Regions from separate parts of the Mesorhizobium sp. L-8-10 genome, predicted to be linked through region 2. Evidence: riboswitches for the same ligand, from Rfam matches in the RefSeq annotation. Region 2 holds a riboswitch; each other region holds the start of a gene.
What was found. Region 2 has a riboswitch for thiamine pyrophosphate ahead of thiB (thiamine ABC transporter substrate binding subunit). Riboswitches for the same ligand answer to the same signal wherever they lie in the genome.
Positions count from the first base shown of each region.

Region 1: linked by a shared signal. The riboswitch ahead of thiC (phosphomethylpyrimidine synthase ThiC) and the one ahead of thiB (thiamine ABC transporter substrate binding subunit) in region 2 are both predicted to bind thiamine pyrophosphate.
Region 3: linked by a shared signal. The riboswitch ahead of thiC (phosphomethylpyrimidine synthase ThiC) and the one ahead of thiB (thiamine ABC transporter substrate binding subunit) in region 2 are both predicted to bind thiamine pyrophosphate.

Region 1 is NZ_AP023263.1:7,065,708-7,070,861, reverse strand. Features, by position in the region: gene thiC (phosphomethylpyrimidine synthase ThiC) at 1-1,747, opposite strand, end outside; TPP riboswitch at 1,867-2,037, opposite strand; gene JN280_RS33020 (D-alanine--D-alanine ligase family protein) at 2,340-3,413, shown strand; gene JN280_RS33015 (indolepyruvate ferredoxin oxidoreductase family protein) at 3,832-5,154, opposite strand, start outside.
Region 2 is NZ_AP023263.1:2,517,799-2,522,952, reverse strand. Features, by position in the region: gene JN280_RS11850 (IS1182 family transposase) at 1-34, opposite strand, end outside; gene JN280_RS11845 (GNAT family N-acetyltransferase) at 184-660, opposite strand; gene JN280_RS11840 (ABC-F family ATP-binding cassette domain-containing protein) at 752-2,578, opposite strand; gene JN280_RS11835 (thiamine diphosphokinase) at 2,581-3,228, opposite strand; TPP riboswitch at 3,330-3,457, shown strand; gene thiB (thiamine ABC transporter substrate binding subunit) at 3,500-4,501, shown strand; gene thiP (thiamine/thiamine pyrophosphate ABC transporter permease) at 5,124-5,154, shown strand, end outside.
Region 3 is NZ_AP023263.1:7,547,079-7,552,232, forward strand. Features, by position in the region: gene JN280_RS40185 (Fic family protein) at 1-302, shown strand, start outside; gene JN280_RS40190 (hypothetical protein) at 224-556, shown strand; gene queC (7-cyano-7-deazaguanine synthase QueC) at 970-1,668, shown strand; gene queD (6-carboxytetrahydropterin synthase QueD) at 1,668-2,024, shown strand; gene queE (7-carboxy-7-deazaguanine synthase QueE) at 2,021-2,758, shown strand; TPP riboswitch at 3,040-3,156, shown strand; gene thiC (phosphomethylpyrimidine synthase ThiC) at 3,260-5,095, shown strand; gene thiO (glycine oxidase ThiO) at 5,092-5,154, shown strand, end outside.

The DNA.
Region 1 (5,154 bases), 3.9 Mb from region 2:
TCTCGGCCATGGCCGCCATGCCTTCCGAGCGCACCTCGGCGCGGATGTCGTGCGAGATCCGCATCGAGCAGAATTTCGGCCCGCACATCGAGCAGAAATGCGCCAGCTTGTGCGCTTCCTTGGGCAGCGTCTCGTCGTGGAAGGCGCGCGCCGTATCGGGGTCGAGCGACAGGTTGAACTGGTCCTCCCAGCGGAATTCGAAGCGCGCCCGCGACAGCGCGTCGTCGCGGATCTTCGCCGCCGGGTGGCCCTTGGCGAGATCGGCCGCGTGGGCGGCGATCTTGTAGGTGATGACCCCGGTCTTGACGTCGTTGCGGTCGGGCAGGCCGAGATGCTCCTTGGGCGTGACGTAGCAGAGCATGGCGGTGCCGAACCAGCCGATCATGGCGGCGCCGATGCCGCTGGTGATGTGGTCGTAACCCGGCGCAATGTCGGTGGTGAGCGGCCCGAGCGTATAGAACGGCGCCTCGCCGCAGAGGGCGAGCTGCTTGTCCATATTCTGCTTGATCTTGTGCATCGGCACATGGCCGGGGCCTTCGATCATGACCTGGCAGTCTTTCGCCCAGGCGATGCGGGTAAGCTCGCCCAGCGTCTCCAGCTCGGCGAACTGGGCGGCGTCGTTGGCGTCGGCGATCGAGCCCGGGCGCAGGCCGTCGCCCAGCGAGAAGGCGACGTCATAGGCGCGGCAGATGTCGCAGATCTCCTCGAAATGCTCGTAGAGGAAGCTCTCCTTATGGTGGTGCAGGCACCATTTGGCCATGATCGAGCCGCCGCGGCTGACGATGCCGGTGACGCGGTCGGCGGTCAGCGGCACATAGGGCAGCCGCACGCCGGCATGGATGGTGAAATAGTCGACGCCCTGCTCGGCCTGTTCGATCAGCGTGTCGCGGAACACCTCCCAGGTCAGCGCCTCGGCGACGCCGCCGACCTTTTCCAGCGCTTGGTAGATCGGCACGGTGCCGATCGGCGCGGGCGCATTGCGCAGGATCCAGTCGCGGATGTTGTGGATGTTGCGGCCGGTCGACAGGTCCATCACCGTGTCGGCGCCCCAGCGGATCGCCCAGACCATCTTGTCCACCTCCTCGGCCATCGAGGAGGTGACGGCAGAGTTGCCGATATTGGCGTTGATCTTCACCAGGAAATTGCGGCCGATGATCATCGGCTCGCTTTCGGGGTGATTGATGTTGGCCGGAAGGATCGCCCTGCCGCGGGCGATCTCGTCGCGCACGAATTCCGGCGTGACGAAATCGGGGATCGCCGCACCGAAGCTCTCGCCGTCGCGCGCCGCCTTGTCGCGCAGCCGCTCGCGGCCGAGATTCTCGCGGATCGCCACGAACTCCATCTCCGGCGTGACGATGCCGGCGCGCGCATAGGCGAGCTGCGTGACGGCCCGGCCACCCGTCGCCCTCAGTGGCCGGTTTCGGACGGGAAACTCCGGCGTCAGCCGCTCGGCCGAAACGAAGCCATTGTCCTCGGGCTTGACGATGCGGCCGTCGTAACGCTCGACGTCGCGGCGTGCCACGATCCAGTCCTCGCGCAATCGCGGAAGGCCACGTTCGATTTCGGTTCGCGCGCTGGAATCCGTATAGGGACCGGACGAATCATAGACGATGACCGGCGGCTCGCCGGCGCTCGGATGCAGCGCGATCTCGCGCATCGGAACGCGCAGGTCCGGATGAAGCGTGCCTTCTCTGTGGATCTTGCGCGAGGCGGGCAGTTCGCCCGTTGTGACGGTTGGGGCAGTCATGGCGAGCCTCCTTTGCTCGATTGCAACGGAGACCCAGTTCGTGCCGAAAGGAGGAAGTGACGCTTCGCCCGAGGGGAATCGGGGCTTTGCCCTGATGCCGAGGTCGAATGAGAGCCGACCCGCGAAGCCTCGCACCGTCCCTACGCCAGTATGAACTGGATCAGGTTCAACGGGTCACTGCGCTGCCCGGACTCAAAGTCTCGGAGCGTCCTTTGCGCGTCCAAAGGAAGCGCGGCGCTCCAGGGCCAGCAGTATCTCAGCCCCTTGTCGGGACCCCCCTGGTGAGCTTTCAGCATGGAGGATGAATGTCGTCGCTGTCAACAGGGGCGAAATGGGTGCGCGGCCCGCGTAGCGATGCCTGGCAAGGGGGCCAGGCGGGATCGAAGGGCAAGCGCAACGAGGGCTGTCCCCTCACATCAGGCGGCGGCCGGCACCTTCGGGCCGACCGCTTGAAGAAAGCTGCCAGATCGCGACGAAATCGGCCGCGTCGACCTTCGGTCACGAAACGGCCGATGTTTCGCGGCCCTGTGACAGAATCGTCGATCGCCTGTAAGTCGAAGGCCGTTGGGCCGCGGAGCCGCTGAGGATGAGCATGACCAGGAAGACCAGAGTTGCTGTGCTGTTTGGTGGGCGGTCCGCCGAACATGAGGTGTCGTTGCTGTCGGCGGCCAATGTGGTGAAGGCCATCGACAAGGCGCGGTTCGAGATCGTGCCGATCGGCATCGGCCGTGACGGGCGCTGGCGGCTGGTCGAACTGGATGGCGACGCGCTGCCGTCAGAGGTGCCGGCAGAAGGCGCCGACATGGCTTTGCTCCCCGGCGGTAAGGGCCGAATGGTCGCCGTCGCGGCGGGCGGGGACGCGGTCGCTCTCCCGCCGGTCGATGTCGTTTTCCCCGTGCTCCACGGCCCCTTCGGCGAGGACGGGTCCGTGCAAGGCTATGCCGAGGTCGCCGACGTCGCCTATGTCGGCTGCGGGGTGCTTGCCTCGGCCGCGGCCATGGACAAGGACGTGGCGAAACGGCTGTTGCGGGAGGCGGGGGTGGCGGTCGCGCGGGCGATCACGCTGCGGCGCGGCGAAGCCGTGCCCTTCGACGCTGTCGCTGCGGAACTCGGCGCCCCCTTCTTCGTCAAGCCGGCCCGCCAGGGATCGTCGGTCGGCGTCGGCAAGGTGCGCGACGCCGGAAGCTTCGAGGCCGCGTTGAAGGAGGCGTTCCGCCACGACGACAAGGTTCTGGTGGAGGAATTCGTCGAGGCGCGCGAGATCGAATGCGCGGTGCTCGAGGGGGCCGACGGCAGCCTGACAGTTTCCAGGCCGGGCGAGATCATCACGGCCGCAAAGCACGGCTTCTATAGCTACGAAGCCAAATATGTCGATGCGGACGGCGCCATCGTGCGCGCACCCGCAGATGTCCCGGCCGAAGTCGGCGAAGCCGCGCGGACGATGGCCGCACGCGGTTTCCGGGCGCTTGGCTGCGAGGCCATGGCGCGGGTCGATTTCTTCCTCCGGCCGGATATGAGCCTCGTCCTCAACGAGATCAACACGATCCCCGGCTTCACCAATATCAGCATGTACGCCAAAGCCCTGGCGGCCGATGGCATGCCCTACGGCGCGCTGATCGAAGCGCTCATCGAGCATGCGCTGAAGAGGCACGCTGCTCGCGGTTGAGCGGGCGAGCTTGCTGGATGCCCTTCTGCGCTCCAGAGGGTGCGCAGACGTCTAACTAAGGAAACGTAACCGCTTCGCTTGCGTCGCCCCTCACTGTCCTGCCGGACGACCGGCCGGGTCCCCGCTGCTTCGCAGCGTTCCGGCGTTCGCTGGCCTTTCATCGTGCCACTGGCACGATGAATTCGCTCCGCGAACCGGTTGCTCACCCCCGCGAGCGGGGAGAGAGTCGATAGGGTCTACGCTTTCGCCCATCGCCGAGGATTCTGATTGGCGAAATCCGAGCGGCCGGCCTCTCTCTCCCCGCTCGCGGGGAGAGATGTCCGGCAGGACAGTGAGGGGCAGCCCAGGGGCGGTAGCACCGCACCGCCTTCGCCAGATTTTTATCGAAGCGATTCGGTTAGTTCTGGACGCCGCCTAACTAAGCCGCCTCGTCGAGCGGCGGCCGCTTGTCGAATGCTGAAAGCAGCGCCGCCCTGCGCTTCTCGAAGCGCTCGACGGCGGCGTGCTTGACGTGGCCGTAGCCGCGGATCTCTTCCGGCAACCGAGCGAGTTCCGTCGCTGCTGCGAGGTTGTCCGACGTCAGACGCGCCGAGAGTTCATCGACAAGGGCGAAATAGTCGACGATCAGGCGCCGTTCCCTACGGCGTTCGGCCGTCCGGCCGAACGGATCGAAGGCGGTGCCGCGCAGGCCCTTCAGGCGGGCGAGCAGCCAGAAGGCCGGCTCGATCCAGCGTCCGAAGGCCATCTTGGCGGGCCGCCCGGTACGTCCATCGATGCGGGCGAAGAGCGGCGGCGCCAGATTGTAGCTGATGCGATAGTCGCCCTCGAACTGCTCCGCCAACTGCCGGCGGATGGCCGGATCGCGGTGCAGCCGCGCCACCTCATATTCGTCCTTGTAGGCCATCAGCTTGAAGGCGGACTTCGCCACCGCCGTGGCGAAGTCCTCCTTGCCCGGTACGGCCTTCCTCTCGGCCTGCGTCGCCTTCTCGACCAGCGCGCGGTAGCGCCGGGCATAGGCGGCGTCCTGATAGGCGGTGAGGAATTCGACACGCCGCGCCACGATCTCGTCGAGGGTCCGGGCGGCCGGCGCGGCCTCCGTGATATCGCCCGCCTGCCGGCGAACGGCTTCAGCGTCGACCGCGAAGCGGCGGCCCCAGGCGAAGGCGCCGCGGTTCATGGCGACGCCGGCGCCGTTCAGGTCGATCGCCTTCTCGATTGCTGCCCGGCCGATGGGGATCAGCCCCTTCTGCCAGGCATGGCCGAGCAGGAACATGTTGGCGGCGATGGCGTCGCCGAACAGCGCTGTCGCGAGTTTCGTTGCCGGCAAGGTCTCGATCGCATCGTCGCTGCCCGCCTTGCGCAACCGGCGCAGGACCGCGCCTTCGCGGAAGTCGATCGTGGTGTCTTTCACGAAAGCGGCAGTCGGTGCCAGCCGGTCGTCGACTACTGCCCTTGTCCGTCCCTTGGCGAAGGCGGCAATGGACGACTGCGATGCCGCGACGACGAGGTCGAAGCCGAGCACGAGATCGGCTTCGCCTGGTCCGATGCGCACGGCGTTGATTTTGTCCGGATCCGCGGCAAGCCGGATATGGGACACGACCGCGCCGTTCTTCTGCGCCAACCCGGTCTGGTCGAGGGTGACAAGCGACAGGCCGTCGAGATGCGCGGCCTGCGAAAGGATCGCGCTCACCGTGATGACGCCGGTGCCGCCGATGCCGGTGAGCAGCATGCTGTAGGGCCG
Region 2 (5,154 bases):
CCGTCTCACGGTCGACCTGGCGGAAATTGCTCATTGGCGGCGCTCAATCCAGGAGAATCAATCCATGAAACTGAATCGCATCTTGGATGCCGCCTCAAGTCCGACAGGCTGCTAGGATATCAGCGCCGGATGATGCAGTGCAACATCGTATCGCCTCGTGGCGTGCCCGCGACAAGATCCGGTCTATCGCCCCGCCGGGTCTGCCAACAGCAGTTCAAGCCTTGGAAGGAACCGCCCCGGTATCGAGCCCGAGGCAACGACGCCGGCATCGGTCGCTCCCATCCTGCGATAGAAATCGGCCGCACCCGGATCGGCATCGATGACCAGCCGCGCCGCGCCGAGTTCCGCTGCCCGGCTCACCGCCCAATCCAGGAGCCGCCTGCCGATGCCGGTGCGCAGGATTCCGGGATCGATGAAGAGCTTGTCGAGATGGAGGTCCGCCCCTTCCGGCGTGATCTGGACGACCCCAACGAGCTTGCCGTCGACCTCGGCGACGTGCAGCAGCCCGGGATCGAGATCGGCCGGCCGGATCGACAGTTCCGCGCGGCAGGCCTCCAGGAAGGCCGCGTCATAACCCCACACTGCCTTCGAGCGCAGGCAGAGCGCGCTGAGCTCGCCACATTCGCCGTCTCGCGCCGGTCGCAAAAGGACATTGGTCATGCTGGCATGATGCCGGTGCGGCCCCCGGCCGGCAAGCATCCGGATCGGCCACTTCCTGGTGCAGACGAGGATGGCTCGGACGCTGCTCCGCTCAGGCGCCCTCGATCTCTTCGCGCAGCATCTCCAGCTCGAGCCACTCCTCTTCCATGGCGGCGAGGCTGGCGCGTTCCTTGTCGAGCGCGGCGACCGTCTTGTTGAAGGTCGCTTGATCGCGCGAGAAGAGAACCGGGTCGGCAAGCTTCTCCTCGAGCCTGGCGACGACGGCTGCGGCTTCCTCCATCTTCTTCGGCAAGGTCTCGAGCGCGAATTTCTGCTTGTAGGAGAGTTTTTTCGCCGGTCCCTTCGGCGCCTCGGGCGCCTCCTTTGCGGCAGAGCCGCTGCCAGCGGCGCCGTTCTTGGCGCGCGCCGCCTTGCGGTCATCGAGCCTGGTCCCGCCGCGCTGGGCGAGCATGTCGGAGTAGCCGCCCGCATATTCGATCCAGCGGCCGGCACCGTCGGGCGCGATGGTGCTGGTGACGGTGCGGTCGAGGAAGTCGCGGTCGTGGCTGACTAGGATCACCGTTCCGGGATAGCCCGCAACCAGTTCCTGCAGCAGTTCCAGCGTCTCCATGTCGAGATCGTTGGTCGGCTCGTCGAGAACAAGCAGATTGGCCGGGCGGGCGAGCACCCGCGCCAGGATCAGCCGCGCCCGCTCGCCGCCGGAGAGTTCGCGTACCGGCGTGCGGGCCTGTTCGGGCTTGAACAGGAAGTCCTTCATCCAGGAGACGACATGACGCTCCTCGCCGTTGACCACGACCGTCTCGCCGCGCCCGTCGGTCAGGTAGTGCGCCAGCGTCTCCTCGGGGTCGACCGCTTCGCGCTTCTGGTCGAGCGTGGCGATCTCGAGATTGGTGCCGAGCCGGACCGTACCGGTATCGGACGCCAGCGCGCCGGTGAGCATCTTGAGCAGCGTCGTCTTGCCGGCGCCGTTGGGCCCGACCAGGCCGACGCGATCGCCGCGCTGGATGCGGGTCGAGAAATCGCGGACCACGACGAGATCGCCGAAGCTTTTCGAAATGCCCTTGGCCTCGATCACCAGCTTGCCCGATTCTGCCGCCTCGCTGGCGACCATGTTGGCCAGGCCTTCGGCGCCGCGATGGCTGCGGAACCGCTGCCGCATCGCCTGCAGTTCGCCCAGCCGGCGCATGTTGCGCTTCCTGCGCGCTGTGACGCCGTAGCGCAGCCAGTGCTCCTCGCGGACGATCTGGCGGCCGAGCTTGTGCTGCTCGCGCTCTTCCTCTTCGAGAAGGATGTCGCGCCACTCCTCGAAATGGCCGAAACCCTTGTCGAGGCGCCGCGTCTGGCCGCGGTCGAGCCAGACCGTGGCGCGCGACACCCTCTCCAGGAACCGCCGGTCGTGGGAGATGACGATCAGTGCGGAGGAAGAGCGGATGAGTTCCTCCTCCAGCCATTCGATCACCTGCAGGTCGAGATGGTTGGTCGGCTCGTCGAGCAGCAATATGTCGGGCTCAGGCGCCATCACCTTGGCGAGCGCGGCCCGCCTTGCCTCGCCGCCGGAAAGATCGTCGGGACGCTCGTCGCCGGAGAGACCGAGATGGTCGAGAAGATAGGTGACGCGATGCGGATCGTCGGCAGGCCCGAGCCCCGCCTCGACATAGGCGCGGACCGTTGCGAAATCGTCCATGTCGGGGGCCTGCGGCAGGTAGCGCACGGTCGCCGAAGGCTGGCGGAAGACCTCGCCATCCTGCGGCTCGGCCAGCCCGGCGGCGATCTTGAGCAGCGTCGACTTGCCGGAACCGTTGCGGCCGACGAGCGCGATCTTGTCACCGACCGAGGCCGAGAGTGCTGCGCCGTCGAGCAGCGGCGTGCCGCCGAATGTGAGCCTGATATCGTCGAGGCGGAGAAGCGGTGGCGCCATGGTCAGAATGCGTTCGTATCCGGGAAGGGATGGGCAAGCAGCAGCGCACGGCCCGAGCCGAGTTCGACGGAGAGCTCACCTGTGACCTCGTTCGAGACGGTCAGCGACGAGCCGAACGGCACCTCGACCGCCTTGAGGGGCCAGCGCGCGCCGCGTAACGTCAGGCCAGAGAGATCGCTGAACCCCAGCACGCTGAACAGCGTGCCGGGTTCGTAGTCGAAGGCGGAGCGGCCGGGCAACAGCGGCACGCCTTCCTGCGCGCCGCTGGTCAGAAGCACCGGCACGCCCGCTTCCGCCAGACGGATGGCGAGCGCCAGATGCAGCTGGGCATGATCGGCGCGGGGGCCGCCGAAAGCCCCGGCGATCACCAGCGACGTTGCCCCGCGCGACAGCGCGGCGTCGATCGCGAGTTCGCCATCGGTCTTGTCCTTGCCCGAGGGAAAGACCTTGCGCGGCACCTCGGGATAGCTTGCCGCCATCGCCAGGGAAACGGAATCGAAATCGCCCACCCAGAGTTCCGGGGCCAAGTCGAGCGTGTCGGCGTGGCGGATGCCGGAATCGGCAGCGATCACGCGCGCCCCCGCCGTTTGGGCGTCGAGGCGGGGCGTGCGGATCAGGTCGCCGCCGAGCAGAATGGTGAAGATGCTCATGGCGCCCGCCTCTATCAGGGGTCGGGCAAAAGGGAAAGGCGTGACGCCGGAGCACTTGAAACAACCGCTTGCCGTGTCCCCTCGCCGGCTCTATGTCTGGACTTGCTCTAACGGGGTGCCGGTCGCGCAAGGGTCGCGAGCCGGCTGAGAGGCAAAGGGCGAAATCCCCTGCCAACCCGCTGAACCTGATCCGGCTTGTACCGGCGGAGGGATTAGATGCGTTCGCTCATCCGACGCCTTTTCCCTGTCAACGCGACGCAAGGAGGTGCCGATGCGCGTGAAGTTCCTGTCGATCCTTACCGCAGCCCTCGTGCCGCTGGCCTGGCCGGCGGCGGCCGAAGGCAAGCTTACCGTCTATACCTATGAGAGTTTCACCGCCGATTGGGGCCCCGGGCCGCAGGTGGAGAAAGCCTTCGAAGCAGAATGCGCATGCGACCTGCAATTCGTGTCGGTGGCCGACGGCGTCGCTCTGCTCAACCGGGTCAAGCTCGAAGGCGGAGCCACCAGGGCCGACATCGTGCTCGGTCTCGACACCAACCTGACGGCCGAGGCCAAAGCGACGGGCCTGTTCGCGCCGCACGGCGCCGGCCTTGCCCCGCTCGCCGTGCCGGGCGGCTGGAACGACGACGTCTTCGTCCCCTACGACTACGGCTACTTCGCCGTGGTCTATGACAGCGACAAGGTCGCAAACCCGCCGAAAAGCCTGGAGGAACTGGTCGAAGGCGACCCGCGAGAGAAGATCGTCATCCAGGACCCGCGCACATCGACGCCCGGCCTCGGGCTGCTGCTCTGGGTGAAATCCGTCTATGGCGACAAGGCCGGCGAAGCCTGGGCGAAGCTGAAGCCGCGCGTGCTCACCGTCACGCCCGGCTGGAGCGAGGCCTATGGCCTGCTCACCAATGGCGAGGCGCCGATGGTGCTCTCCTATACCACCTCGCCCGCCTACCACATGATCGCCGAAAACAGCGAACGCTATAAGGCGGCCGCCTTCGAAGAGGGGCACTATCTGCAGATCGAGGTCGCGGGCGCGACCGTCAACGGCGCGAAGAACCCGCTGTCGCAGAGGTTCCTCGCCTTCATGACCGGCCCCGCCTTCCAGGACGTCATCCCGGAAACCAACTGGATGCTGCCCGCCGGAAAGACTGACAAGCCGCTCGACCCGGCCTTCGGCAAGCTCGTCCAGCCGGGCAAGTCCCTGCTGTTCAGCGCCGAGGAGGTGGCGAAGAACCGCAAGGCCTGGATCGACGAATGGCTGGCGGCGATCAGCAAGTAGGAGGCGGTCGACAGACAATGTCGCCCTCCTTCCCCCTGCCGCGATCCTCTGCGTACCTGCAGTCTTGGCGCCGCCCCTCATCCGCCTGCCGGCACCTTCTCCCCGCGAGCGGGGAGAAGACCGATGTCCTCTGCGATTTCGCCAATCGTCGAGGCTGCAGGACCAGGTGCCGTCATCGCGGCAGGCAGTCTTCTCCCCGCTTGCGGCTAGGACATGCATACCTCGTGGAATACCCCTCATCCGACCTCGCTTCGCGAGGCCACCTTCTCCCACAAGGGGAGAAGGTAAGAGTTGCAGAAGCGTTCCGGCCAATCGTTGACGTTGACGATTGGCAGAGCAGCCAAAGCCAGGCTCCGACCTTCTCCCCTTGTGGGAGAAGGTGGCCTCGCGAAGCGAGGTCGGATGAGGGGTCGCCCGGGTGCAAAGGCCGCAAGGCACGGCTAAGTAGGCGACTCGGCGGCCATAAGAAACGTCTTGGCCCGCAGAAAATATGCGCATGCCCTAGCCGTATGCGGGGAGAAGAAGGTGCCGGCAGGCGGGGTGGCGCAAACCTCCCAGGGCAATCCTCTCACCGCGCGCACGTCGCTCCCCACCGGAGGAACTCCGGTTGAGGGACATCGCCGTGACCCCACACACTCGCCGGCGCACCGACG
Region 3 (5,154 bases), 3.4 Mb from region 2:
TCTGGATTGCGTTCGATCAAGGCCCAGCGCAAAACCTTGATGCAGTCGTCGCCGCCGCAATCTTCGCCTTCGGCTTTGTCTACATCCATCCGTTCGAGGACGGAAACGGCCGCATTCACCGCTACCTGATCCACCACGTCCTTGCCATGCACCGCTTCAATCGCCGGGAGTGGTGTTTCCCGTCTCGGCCGCGATCCTGGACCAGATCGACGAGTACAGGCGCGTGCTGGAGAGCAATTCGAAGCGCCTTCTGCCATTGGTCGAATGGGAACCGACGCCGCAATTCAACGTCCGGGTGCTGAATGACACCGGGGATTTCTACCGATACTTCGATGCAACCCCGCACGCCGAATTTCTTTATGCCTGCCTTCGGCGGACGATCGAACGGTACCTTCCTTACGAAACAGCTTTTCTGCAGCGCTACGATCAATTCCGGCAACTGGTGAATGCCTTTATCGACACGCCCAAGCGGCTGATCGATCTGCTCTTCCGTTTCCTTAACCAGAATGGTGGCCCCTATCGAGCCGCGCCCTCGGAAAGGAATTCCCGGCTCTGACCAATGACGAAGCGCGGGCGGCTCGAGGCGATCTATGCGCAGACCAGAAAACGGCAAAGCACGCGGCAGAAGCCTTTCCCTGGGACTGCCGGTCGACCCTTGCGTTAGCGCCGAAACTCGGGACGTCAAGTTCTGGGGCAAACCGGACAAGCCGAAGGTGTGTCGGGAATGCTGCTGCGCCACGGCAGTGATTTCTGCATCATCTATACGCCTATATACGCAGTGCCGGCGTCAGCACCCCAGCGGTCGAAGATACGCGACAAGTCGCGTGCAAGTCATCTTGGGGACGCTGACAACAAGGTACGTGCGCTCAATCGCGTCCACCCCATTCACAAAACCGGCTCCGTGGAGTAGTGGGAACGCAGAGAAATCTCCGGTCGCAGCCTTACCCGGTCAAAACAAGGATTCAAACCATGAATGCCCTCGTCATCTGCTCCGGCGGATTGGACTCTGTTTCGCTCGCTCACAAGGTGGCGACCGAGCAGAAACTCATTGGCCTGCTTTCGTTCGATTACGGCCAGAGGCACAAAAAGGAACTCGGCTTTGCCGCTATCTGCGCCAAGCGGCTGGCTGTTCCGCACCAGATCGTCGATATCCGCGATGTTGGCCGGAACCTGAGCGGCTCGGCGCTGACTGATAATGTGGACGTGCCCGACGGGCACTATGCCGAAGACTCCATGAGGATCACGGTGGTGCCGAATAGGAACGCCATCATGCTGGCCATCGCCTTCGGGGTTGCCGCCGCGCAGAAGGCCGATGCGGTGGCCACTGCCGTCCACGGCGGAGATCATTTCATCTATCCCGATTGCCGGCCCGCTTTTATCGACGCCTTTCAGACGATGCAGAACCATGCCCTCGCAGGCTACGCCGATATCCGCCTGTACGCTCCGTATGTGAATATGTCGAAGGCCGACATCGTCAGCGAGGGGGCAAAGTACGCCACACCGTTCGAGGCGACGTGGTCCTGCTACAAGGGCGGTGCACGTCATTGCGGTCGCTGCGGGACATGCGTCGAACGGCGCGAAGCATTCGATCTGGCCGGCATCACCGACCCGACAGATTATGAGGACGCAGACTTCTGGCTCCACGCTATCCAGACAAGGAGCGCGTGATGTTCCGCATTACCAAAGAGTTCCACTTCTCGGCCTCGCATCAGCTCACCTCCTTGCCACCAGATCATCAGTGCGCACGTCTGCACGGCCACAACTACATCGTCGTAGTGGAGCTTTCAGGTGGCGAACTGGACGAACACGGCTTTGTGCGCGACTACCAAGATCTGGCGGCGTTCAAGCACTACATCGATGGGACGTTCGACCATCGGCATCTTAACGACGTGCTGGGGCATGACCATGCCACAGCGGAATGTCTGGCCAGGCACTTCTACGACTGGTGCAAGGTGCGGCTACCCGAAACCTCCGCCGTGCGGGTGAGCGAGACGCCGAAAACCTGGGCGGAATACCGACCATGACTTGCGCGTTGCATCCCGGAATCCGGGTGAGCGAGATTTTTGGGCCGACCATTCAGGGCGAAGGCGTGCTGATCGGCTTGCCGACGGTGTTCGTAAGAACCGGCGGGTGCGATTATCGCTGTTCCTGGTGCGACAGCCTGCATGCGGTGGACCGTCGCTTCCGCCATGATTGGGAGATGATGTCTTCCGACGCGGTTTGGCAAAAGGTCATTGCACTTTCCGGCGGTCAGCCCGTGATGGTATCGCTGTCGGGCGGCAATCCGGCCATCCAGCCGCTTGGCCAGTTGATCGACCGCGGGCATGGTGAGGGGTACCGTTTTGCATTGGAAACCCAAGGTTCGGTGTCTAAGCAATGGTTCGCGGATCTCGACGTGCTGGTACTCAGCCCCAAGCCGCCCTCAAGTGAAATGACGACAGATTGGGCCGCGTTCGACGCCTGCTTAGAGGCGGCGCAGGATAAGCCGCAGACGGCGCTCAAGCTCGTCGTCTTCGACGAAGATGACTATGCCTATGCCAAAGACGCCGCGGCGCGCTACCCGCAATTACCCGTCTATCTGCAGCCCGGCAATCACACGCCGCCGCGTCCCGGCAACGAAGACGCGTTCATCGACATGGCCGGTGTGATGAGGCGCATGGAATGGCTGGTTGAAAAAGTGACCCGTGACATGTGGTTCGAGGCGCGTGTACTGCCGCAGCTTCATGTTCTGCTCTGGGGAAACAAACGGGGCGTCTAGCCGAAGGGGAAGGATTGCCGACGATGAGCAAGACAGACCTCTATAGCAATCTCACCCAACTGGGCGGCAGCAGCGTCGTTCCGGAAAGCCCCGAAAACACCGTGCTGGAAAAGGCACCGAAATCCGCATGAGGGCTCGCCTTATTGGGGGCGCTTCACCGCTCCTCTGGAGCGTGACTTGCTGTCGATACTACCATGCTTTTCCGCTGGGTTTGTTTGGTCGCCGATCACCGCTGCGGGACGAATGCGCTTGACAAAATAGCGAAGGGCCGTTCAATTCGATGCATTCACCAGGGGAGTCCCGGCAAGGGGCTGAGATACTGCTGGCTTTCGCGGCGCAGTGACCCGTTGAACCTGATCCAGTTCATACTGGCGTAGGGACGGTGCAAGCGCTTTGCGGGAGTTTACGCCCGAGGTCCTGTTTCGGCAGGTCGGCAGAAGCGTCTTTTCATCCTTCCGGCACAGAACTGGGTCTCCAATGCATGAGCAAAGGAGCCTCACGATGAATGCCCTCACCCCCGCCGTATCGACGGGACCCCTGCCCGCCTCGCGCAAGATCCACAAGACCGGCGTCCTCCATCCGCAGATCAGGGTGCCGATGCGCGAAATCTCCGTCCATCCGACGGCCGGCGAACCGCCCATCACCGTCTACGATCCGTCAGGCCCCTATACGGACCCTGCTGTCGAAACCAACATCGAAAAGGGCCTTGCCCGGCTTCGCCACGAATGGGTCACGGCGCGCGGCGATGTCGAAGCCTATGACGGCCGCCATGTCCGGCCGGAAGACAATGGATTCGTCACGGGCGAGCGCCTGACGCCGGAATCTCCCATTCGCAATCGGCCGCTCAGGGCCAAGGCAGGCAAGGCGGTCACGCAGCTAGCCTATGCGCGCGCCGGCATCATCACGCCTGAAATGGAGTTCGTCGCCATCCGCGAGAACCTCGGCCGCGAGATCCTGCGCGGCAAGCTTGAGCGCGACGGCGAAGCCTTCGGCGCGGCGATCCCCGACTTCGTCACGCCGGAGTTCGTGCGCGACGAGGTGGCGCGCGGACGCGCGATCATTCCCGCCAACATCAATCATCCCGAGAGCGAGCCGATGATCATCGGCCGCAATTTCCTGGTGAAGATCAACGCCAATATCGGAAATTCGGCGGTCACCTCCTCGATGGCCGAGGAGGTCGAAAAGATGGTCTGGGCGATCCGCTGGGGCGCCGATACGGTGATGGACCTGTCGACCGGTCGCAACATCCACAACATCCGCGAATGGATCGTGCGCAATGCGCCGGTGCCGATCGGCACGGTGCCTCTCTATCAGGCGCTCGAAAAGGTCAACGGCATCGCCGAGGATCTGAGCTGGGAGGTCTACCGCGACACGCTGATCGAACAGGCCGAACAGGGCGTCGACTATTTCACCATCCACGCAGGCGTGCGGCTGCACTACATCCCGCTGACGGTCGACCGGGTCACGGGTATCGTGTCGCGCGGCGGGTCGATCATGGCCAAATGGTGCCTGCACCATCACCGGGAGAGCTTCCTTTACGAGCATTTCGCCGAAATCTGCGACATCTGCCGCGCCTATGACGTGTCCTTTTCGCTCGGCGACGGCCTTCGTCCCGGCTCGATCGCCGACGCCAACGACGCGGCGCAATTCGCCGAGCTGGAAACGCTCGGCGAGCTGACGAAGATCGCCTGGGCCAAGGATTGCCAGGTGATGATCGAGGGGCCCGGCCACGTGCCGATGCACAAGATCAAGGAGAACATGGACAAGCAACTCGCCGTCTGCGGCGAGGCGCCTTTCTATACGCTTGGACCGCTGACGACCGACATCGCGCCGGGTTACGACCACATCACCTCAGGTATCGGCGCCGCCATGATCGGCTGGTTCGGCACCGCCATGCTCTGCTACGTCACACCGAAGGAACATCTCGGCCTTCCCGATCGCAACGACGTCAAGATTGGCGTGATCACCTACAAGATCGCAGCACACGCCGCCGACCTGGCGAAGGGGCATCCGGCGGCGAAAGTCAGGGATGACGCCCTTTCCCGCGCGCGCTTCGAGTTCCGCTGGGAGGACCAGTTCAACCTGTCGCTCGATCCCGAAACAGCGCGGTCCTTCCACGACCAGACCTTGCCCAAGGAAGCGCACAAGGTGGCGCATTTCTGCTCGATGTGCGGGCCGAAATTCTGCTCGATGCGGATTTCCCACGACATTCGTGCCGAAGCGCAGAAGGAGGGCATGGCGGCGATGGCGGCGAAATACCGCGAGGGCGGCGATCTCTACGTGCCGGCGGACGAGACCGGCACACCGCTGGTGCCGGAGGCGCATGAGCGGTCATGAGGGTGCTGGTCAAAGGGGCCGGCGTCGCCGGTCTCACCGCAGCCTTCGAACTCGCCACG